2 regions of the Aeromonas crassostreae genome follow, and region 1 is predicted to be linked to the other one. Evidence: predicted binding sites of a transcription regulator. Region 1 holds the regulator's gene; the other holds the start of a gene.
What was found. Region 1 encodes LexA, which represses DNA repair genes until DNA is damaged. Its sites were predicted from a motif close to ANCTGTNTNNNNANACAGNT; they were not measured.
Positions count from the first base shown of each region.

Region 2: the regulator LexA is predicted to act here: its motif matches at 2,038-2,057, upstream of ACW5W4_RS09075 (DUF4250 domain-containing protein).

Region 1 is NZ_JBSTYM010000024.1:8,027-12,604, forward strand. It holds gene ctaD (cytochrome c oxidase subunit I) at 1-438, opposite strand, end outside; gene coxB (cytochrome c oxidase subunit II) at 450-1,589, opposite strand; gene lexA (transcriptional repressor LexA) at 1,759-2,388, opposite strand; gene plsB (glycerol-3-phosphate 1-O-acyltransferase PlsB) at 2,592-4,578, shown strand, end outside.
Region 2 is NZ_JBSTYM010000009.1:50,368-54,945, forward strand. It holds gene ACW5W4_RS09070 (glycogen/starch/alpha-glucan phosphorylase) at 1-1,241, opposite strand, end outside; gene ACW5W4_RS09075 (DUF4250 domain-containing protein) at 1,650-1,850, opposite strand; gene ACW5W4_RS09080 (cell division inhibitor) at 2,083-2,559, shown strand; gene ACW5W4_RS09085 (fumarate hydratase) at 2,931-4,457, opposite strand.

The sequences.
Region 1 (4,578 bases):
GTAGAAGGTCCAGCCAAAATTGGGGCCGCCCCCTTCGGTGAACAGGGTGCCGAGCAGGATCAGGAAGGCGAACGGCAAGATCCAGAAACTCCAGTTGTTCATGCGCGGCAATGCCATGTCTGGCGCCCCTATCATCATGGGGATCATCCAGTTCGCCAGCCCGGTAAAGGCGGGCATGACGGCGCCAAACACCATGATCAGGCCGTGCACCGTGGTCATTTGGTTGAAGAAGCCGGGGTCGACCAGCTGCAAGCCGGGTTGAAACAGCTCGGCACGGATCACCATGGCCATGGCGCCGCCGGTCAGAAACATGATGAAGCTGAACCAGAGATAGAGGGTGCCGATGTCCTTGTGGTTGGTGGTCAGCAACCAGCGCAACAAGCCTCTGGGCTGATGGCCATGCTCTGCCTGATGATCGAGATCCGTGACGACACTCATCTTGCTCTCTCCTACATGGATTTGCCCTTGAGGAAGGCGTCGACATCCTTGGCCTGAACCTCGTCACCCTTGTCATTGCCCCAGGCGTTGCGTTCATAGGTGATGACCGCCGCCAGCTCCTGCAAACTGAGCTGCTTGGCGAAGGCCTGCATGGCCGTGCCCGCCTTGCCGTTGAGCACAATATCCAGGTGTCCCGCCTTGGGACCCAGCGCGATCTGGCTGCCCTTGAGGGCGGGGAAAGCGCCCGGAACCCCTTGCCCGTTGGCCATGTGACAGGCGGAGCAGTGGCCAAGATAGACCTTCTCGCCGAGCGCCATCAGCTCATCCCGGCTCATGGTCATCGAGAGCAGCTTCTGCTCTTGCTCCTTGGCCGCCAGCTGCTCGGCCCGCGTCTTGCTCAGCCACTGGTTGAATTCGGCCTCCGGCTTGGCGATCACGACGATGGGCATGAAGCCGTGCCCCTTGCCGCACAGCTCGGCACACTGACCCCGGTAGAGGCCGGGGTGATCGATGCGGGTCCAGGCCTCATTGATGAACCCAGGGTTGGCATCCTTCTTCACCGCAAAGGCCGGCACCCACCAGGAGTGGATCACATCCTGGGAGGTGATGAGAAAGCGCACCTTCTTGCCGGTGGGCAGCACCAGAGGGCGATCCACCTCGAGCAGATAGTTCTCCCCCTTGCGGCGCTTGTTGTCTATCTGCGCCTGAGGCGTGGCCATCAGGCTGTAATACTCGACACCGTCGTCGAAATAGCGGTAATGCCATTTCCATTGGGAGCCCGTTATCTGCACCGTCAGGTCGGCATCGCTGGTATCTTCCATGGCGATCAGGGTGCGGGTAGCGGGTACGGCCATGCCGATGAGGATGAGGAAAGGGATCAGGGTCCAGAGGATCTCGACCCGGGTGCTCTCGTGGAAGTGGGCAGCCTGCGCGCCCTTGTCCTGCCGATGATGCCAGATGGCCCAGAACATGACCCCAAACACCAGCAAGCCTATCAGGGCACAGATGATGAGTATGGTCATGTGCAGGTCGTACACGTTGCGACTGACGGCGCTGACCCCCTCCGTCATGTTGAAGCGCATGCTGTTGCCGAGCGATGACTCGCTCCAGACACACAGAAAGATTGAGAGAGTAATCAGGACTCTTTTCACTCTGCCCCCCATTGTTAGCGCTGCCCTGCCGGGCGTCTCTTCCCCGAGATTGGTCTTGCGTGCCAATCAACAGGCTAAGTAAAGCAGCAAATGAGAATGTGTGAAAAAAGTGTTAAGAAATAAATTGAAAAAACAGCAGGGAATAAAAAGGCCCCGCGAGGGGCCTCAATCACATCCAGTCGGCGTTGCGGATCACGCCGACGGCCAGTCCTTCTATGGTGAGATGCTGGCTCGCCAGGTCGACGGCGATAGGCTGCAACTCTTCGTTTTCCGGCAACAGCCAGACCTGGCTGCCCTTGCGCTGGAAACGCTTGACGGTGACATCCTCATCGAGCCGTGCCACCACCACCTGACCGTTGCGCACCTCCTGGGTCTTGTGCACCGCCAGCAGATCCCCGTCCATGATGCCGATGTTCTTCATGCTCATGCCCTGCACCCGCAGCAGGAAATCCGCTCGCGGATGAAACAACGCAGGATCCACCTGATAGTGGCTCTCGATATGTTCCTGGGCCAGGATGGGCTCGCCGGCCGCCACCTTGCCGATGAGGGGCAGCCCCTGATCTTCGTTGGCCGCCTCCTCTACCTCGTCGAGCAACAGACGGATGCCCCGCGAGGTGCCCGGCAGGATCTCGATGGCCCCCTTCTTGGCCAGCGCCTTCAAGTGCTCTTCGGCCGCATTCGCGGATTTGAACCCAAGCTTCTGGGCGATCTCGGCACGGGTCGGCGGCATACCGGTCTCGCTCATGTTGACCTTGATGAGATCAAGAACCTGAGCCTGGCGGGGAGTGAGGGGTTTCATAAGATTGGCACCTGTCTTTTTATACAGCACACTGGCAGTATATACAGTGTGCTGACCAAGGCAAGGCTCGACTGACAATTGTCGCAGGCAAGGCCAAAATAACCCTGCTCCGGCCCTCATCGGCGGACTCATCGTACCTCTCGGCGACAAGCCCTGCGTGATTTGCTATGCTCACGCCGCATTTTTTTGGAGAGCAGACGCACATGTCCCTCGGGCAGAGTATTTCCAGAGCCATACTGCAGTGGCCGGTCAGCGGCTTGGTCAATCACAAGAGCCTGCCGGAAAATCCCATCACGGAACTCAAGCTGGATCCGGCCAGACCCATCGTCTATGCCCTGAAGACCAGCTCGATCACCGACCTGATGACACTGCAGCAGTGCTGCGAGGATCTCGGTCTGCCGGGTCCCTTCACCCCGCTCGAACTGGGGGGCAGAACCGTGCCACGCTACGTCTGCCTCGATCGGCCGCCCCCCCTGTTCGGCTCACGCAGCAAGCCGCTCCCCTTCCTGCAGGAGTTTCAGCAGCTGCTGGACTTGCACAAGCTGGATGCCGATCTGGATGTGCAGATGGTCCCCGTCACCCTGTTCTGGGGCCGCGCCCCGGGCCGGGAAGGGGAGGAAGCCTCCGGCTGGAACATCATCAGCAGCCTGGCGCCGAACCGTCTCAAGAAGGCGCTCATCGTCATCCTCAAGGGGCGCGAGAACCTGGTGCGCTTCTCCCCGTCGCTCTCCCTACGCCACATGGCGGACAAGCACGGCACGGATCAGGCTATCGCCCACAAGCTGGCGCGGGTGGCCCGCATTCACTTCAGCCGCCAGCAGCTGGCTGCCACCGGCCCCAAGCTGCCCAATCGCACCCTGCTGTTCAGGCAGTTGCTCGATTCCGGCGTGATCCAGCAAGCCATAGAGGAAGAGGCCGGGCGCGAGGGCATCAGCCTGGAGAAGGCCAAGAAGCGTGCCCATGACTACATGGACGAGATCGCCTCCGACTTCTCCTACCGGCTGATCCGCCTCGGTGAGAGCTTCCTCGGCTGGCTGTGGAACAAGCTCTATCGCGGCCTTTCGGTCAACGGCGCCGAACAGGTGCGCCAGCTGGCGCAGGAGGGACACGAGATAGTCTACGTCCCCTGCCATCGCAGCCACATGGACTACCTGCTGCTCTCCTATGTCATCTATCACCAGGGCATGGTGCCGCCCCACATAGCGGCAGGCATCAACCTCAACTTCTGGCCGGCGGGCCCCATCTTCCGCCGCGGCGGCGCCTTCTTCATTCGCCGCACCTTCAAGGGCAATCCGCTCTACAGCACCGTCTTTCGCGAATACCTCAACCTGCTGTTTGCCAAGGGCTATTCGGTGGAGTTCTTCACCGAAGGGGGCCGCTCGCGCACCGGCCGCCTGCTGCCCCCCAAGACCGGCATGCTGGCGATGACCCTGCAGGCCATGATGCGCGGACTGGACAGGCCGGTGACCCTGGTCCCCGTCTATCTGGGCTACGAGCACGTGATGGAGGTGAACACCTACCACAACGAGCTCAAGGGCAGCCGCAAGGAGAAAGAGAGCTTCCTGCAGGTGCTCGGCATACTGCGCAAGCTGCGCAACTATGGCCGCGGCTTCGTCAACTTCGGCGAGCCGCTGACTCTCAACGGCTATCTCAACGAACACGTGCCGACCTGGAAGGAGCATATCGGCGAGGAGGAACGCCCCGAGTGGATGGCGGGCACCGTCAACCAGCTGGCCGAACTGCTGATGACCCGGATCAACGATGCCGCCGCCGTCAACGGCCTGACCCTGAGCGCCCTGGCACTGCTGGCCGCCGAGCGCCATGCCCTGACCCGGGACGAGCTGCAGACCCAGATCAACACCTATCTGGATTTGCTCAAGCAGGTGCCCTACAGCGAGCGGAGCACGCTGCCCCAGGACAACGCCAAGGATCTGCTGGATCAGGCGATGGAGCTCAACAAGTTCGAGGTGAGCGAGGACAAGCTGGGCCAGATCGTCAGCCTGGACCGCTATCAGGCGATCCTGTTGACCTATTACCGCAACAACATACTGCACCTGTTCGCCCTGCCCTCCCTGGTGGCGGCATTGATTGAGCGCTGCGAGGGGATCTCCCGCGGCGAGATCGTCGCCCGCTGCGTCGACATCTACCCGCTACTCAAGACAGAGCTGTTCCTTCGCTACCAAGAGGAGG
Region 2 (4,578 bases), on a different contig from region 1:
ATGGCGTTGTCGCCCGGCCACTTGGGTTCCACCAGATCGCCGAGGAAGCGGGCATTGATCTCGTAAATGATCTCCAGATGACGGGGCAGCACCTTCTCGAACAGGCTGACATTCCACTTCTCCAGCGCCTCCGGCAGCAGGGTGTGGTTGGTGTAGGAGAAGACCTGATAGCAGATGGCCCAGGCGGCATCCCAGTGCAGGTCTTCTTCGTCCACCAGCACCCGCATCAGCTCGGGGATGGCCACGGTCGGGTGGGTATCGTTGAGCTGGATGGCGATCTGGGCGGCAAACTTGCCAAAATCGCTGCCATGGACCCGCTTGTAGCGGCGCATGATGTCCTTGATGGAGCAGGCGCAGAAGAAGTACTGCTGGATCAGGCGCAGCTCCTTGCCCGCGTCCGTCTCGTCGTTGGGATAGAGCACCTTGGAGATGGTCTCGGCCTGGGCTTTTTCCGCCTGGGAGTCGACATAGCCACCGGCGTTGAACACGTCCCAGTCGAAGAATTCGGAGGCGCGGGACTCCCACAGACGCAGTATGTTGACGGTGTGACCGCCAAAGCCCACCACAGGGATATCCCAGGGCACCCCTTTGATCTTGCGACCGGCATGCCACACCTTCTTCAGGGCGCCGCTCTCGCAGAACTGGGTCTCCACATAGCCATACAGGGGGATCTCCTGCACCGACTCGGGGCGGCAGATCTCCCAGGGGTTGCCATATTCGCGCCAGGAGTCCGGACGCTCGATCTGGCGACCATCCTGGATCTCCTGGCGAAACAGGCCGTGCTCATAGTGCAGGCCATACCCTACCGCCGGGTAGTTCAGGGTCGCCAGGGAGTCTATGAAGCAGGCCGCCAGGCGCCCCAGGCCACCGTTGCCGAGGGCCATGTCCGGCTCCTGCTCGCACAGATCGGTCAGCTCCAGGCCCAGCTCGGCCAGCGCCTCTTCGCACAAGGTATAGAGAGAGAGGTTGTGCAGGTTGTTGGAAGTCAGCCGCCCCATCAGGAATTCGGCCGAGAAGTAGTGGATAGCCCGGGTATCCTCGCTAAGGTGAGTCTGCTGGGTACGGGTCAGACGCTCGTACACCAGCTCATTGACGGCGGCGGCTGTCGCCTTCCACCAGGACTGGGGCGAGGCCTTCTGCTCACTGGTACCCAGAGTGGAGCGCAGATGACGCACTATGCTCGCCTTGAGTTGATCCTTATTCAGTTGCAGATCCAGCTCTGTCTTCTTCTTGCTAGCCATAACGCTGTTTCCTTCGTTACTTAAATAATTTATTTACCCGCCAGGGACCGATTTTTAGTTATCTGAGATATGTATTCCGGCGTTGACATACTAACGAATGATGCCGATATAAAAGTTAACTTACGTCACAGTTTAACGTATGAAAGTGACAGTTTAACAATGAAAACCCTTTCCTGTCACCAGAGATTAAAATCCATATAGATCAATAACTTTTCATTAATGGTGGTTATTTGAACCCTGTATTGAGCATGAGTATGGTTTCACGTTATCCCCAGCCAATGGATGGCTTGAAAATATCTGAAAATAAAACGAAAGGGTGAAATCGTTTTCAACTCACGACCACATCGACACAACAAAACAGCCGCCCATAGAGCGGCTGATTTTTAACATTTCCGATTCAAAGCAGACTCATAGCAACCTGGATTTAAACTGGTTGCTCGCACCGTCGTATTGATAACCAATCTGCTGCAGGCGGGTAGCAAGCTGATCCTCGCTCATGTCGTAGTAGGCGAGCAGCTCATCGAGATTGTCGCACTCCAACCTCAGCTTCTCGTTGACGATCCCCAACAAGATGTTGGCGTCCAATCGCTGCAAAGTCGTGGCATCCATGACATGGCTCCTCTGTTAAACCCTGTATAACCATGGCCCCCCTGCCGGGTTTTGTCCATTTATCGGACCATAAGCGTTCGAAGCCATGATAAAGAAACCAGAGAGGTATCAATGAGATGGCGTTTATCTTGGTTAGCTGCGTCACATTTTTGAGCAGAAACGACTTGTCGAATGCACTGGATGCAACTACTGTATACACATACAGCATGGTAATTCATACAGGAATCAGCAGATGAACCAGCCAATGAGCCGCCCCCTTGCCTCCCTGACCGCCGGGTTGACCCAACCCTGGCCGACTCGTCATCTGACACGCCGTCCGGGCGCATCCGCCATGACAGTGCGAGACGGGGCCCAGCTGCTGGGCGCCCTGGGGCAGATAAGCCAGGCGAAGCGAGGCTGGATCCTGCTGATTGCGCCCCCCGGTCTGCCGGTCGCCGCCCAGCTGCGGGCTCATGGCATAGATCCGGCCCACGTGCTGGTGGTCCACCGCCACAAGATCAAGAACTGGCAACGCACCCTGGAGCTGGCCCTCGACCGCAGCCGCTGCGCCGCCGTCGTCACCTGGCTGCCCGAGGCCATCAGCCTGGATACCGAGCGCCTGCTCCGACTGAGCCAGGGCAAGGAGATGCTGACCCACTACTTCCAGCGCGAGACGAGCCAGGGGCCAGCCGTGAACTATGGCAACCAGGACATCTACCTCAATCATTGAGCCTCATGCCGCCCGCGGCGAGCAGCCATGAGGATGACGAGGCATTTGACAGCCTTGAGACCTTGGATATCCCTGAGGGGGTTGAACGACCCAGGACGCCTGAGAGAGCCGAGCGGCTTGCGTGGTTGAGGGTTTGAGGGTTTGAGGGTCTGAAAGTTTGAAGGTTTGAAGGTTTGAAGGTTTGAAGGTTTGAAGGTTTGAAGGTTTGAAGGTTTGCCAGCCTGCTCCCCCTGCCCGCTGGTGCAAGGCGCTGATCTGGTCAAGGGCCGGCAACGCTGGGGGTCAGGTCAAATGAACACAAAGGCAAGAACAGAACGGCGGCCCGAGGGCCGCCGCTTGCCATGACAGGAGGCGAGCGCCCCCCTGCCGACTCAGGAGGAGAGCTTGCCGTCGAGCTCGGCAATCTTGGCGGACCAGATGGCCGGGCCCGTCTCGTGGATATTGTTGCCCTGGGAGTCCACCGCCACGGTCACCGGCATGTCTTCCACCTCGAACTCGTAGATGGCTTCCATGCCCAGATCGGCAAAGGCTACCACCCGCGACTTCTTGATCGCCTTGGCCACCAGGTAGGCGGCGCCCCCCACGGCCATCAGATAGACGGCCTGGTGCTGGCGGATGCTCTCGACGGTTTTCGGGCCGCGCTCTGACTTGCCTATCATGCCGATGAGGCCGGTTTCCCCCAGCATCATGTCGGTGAACTTGTCCATCCGGGTGGAGGTGGTGGGGCCGGCCGGACCGACCACCTCATCACGCACCGCATCGACCGGACCGACGTAATAGATGAAGCGGTTGGTGAAATCGACCCCTTCCGGCAGACCCTCGCCATTTTTCAGCATGTCGGCGATGCGCTTGTGGGCGGCGTCGCGACCGGTGAGGATCTTGCCCGAAAGCAGCACGGTATCGCCGCTCTTCCAGCTGGCAAGCTCGGCCTTGGTGATGCCATCGACATTGACCCGGCGCACATTGCCACCGGACTCGCGGGTGATCTCAGGCCAGTCTTCCAGCCTGGGCGGGGTCAGCTCGGCCGGGCCTGAGCCATCGAGCTCGAAGTGGACGTGGCGGGTGGCCGCGCAGTTGGGGATCATCACCACGGGTTTGGAGGCGGCGTGGGTAGGCGCCGATTTGACCTTCACGTCCAGCACTGTGGTGAGGCCGCCCAGACCCTGGGCACCGATCCCCAGCTTGTTGACCTGGTCATAGAGCGCGACCCGCAGCTTCTCTTCGGTGGTCTCGGGTCCGCGGGCGATCAGCTCCTGGATGTCGATGTGCTCCATCAGGGCTTCCTTGGCGAGCACGGCCGCCTTCTCGGCGGTGCCGCCGATGCCGATGCCCAGCATGCCGGGCGGGCACCAGCCAGCGCCCATGGTGGGCACCGTCTTCAATACCCATTCGACGATGTCATCGGAGGGGTTGAGCATCGCCATCTTGGATTTGTTCTCGGAGCCGCCTCCCTTGGCCGCGATGCTCACCTCCACCTTGTTGCCGGGGACCATGTCGATGTGCACCACGGCCGGGGTGTTGTCCTTGGTGTTCTTGCGGCTGCCGGCCGGATCGGCGAGCACGCTGGCTCGCAGCGGGTTGTCCGGGTTGGTGTAGGCGCGGCGCACCCCTTCGTCCACCATCTGCTGCACTGTGAGATCCGAGTCCCACTGCACCTGCATGCCGATCTTGACGAAGCAGGTGACGATGCCGGTATCCTGGCACAGAGGGCGATGGCCTTCGGCAGACATGCGGGAGTTGATCAGGATCTGGGCCAGGGCATCCTTGGCGGCCGGGTTGATCTCGCGGTCATAGGCGGCCTTGGCGGCCTGGACGAAATCGAGGGGGTGGTAGTAGGAGATGTACTGCAGGGCGCCTTCGACGGAATCGATAAAATCCTGTTTTTTTATGATGCTCATATCATCCTCACTGGTCCTTGTCTTTGCGAACGGCGGCAAAGCAAGGGCTTCCATGTTGGCCACGCCAGAGAGGGAAAGAGAGGGGCATGCAAGTCCCTTCCAACGTCAGGGCGCGGCGTGT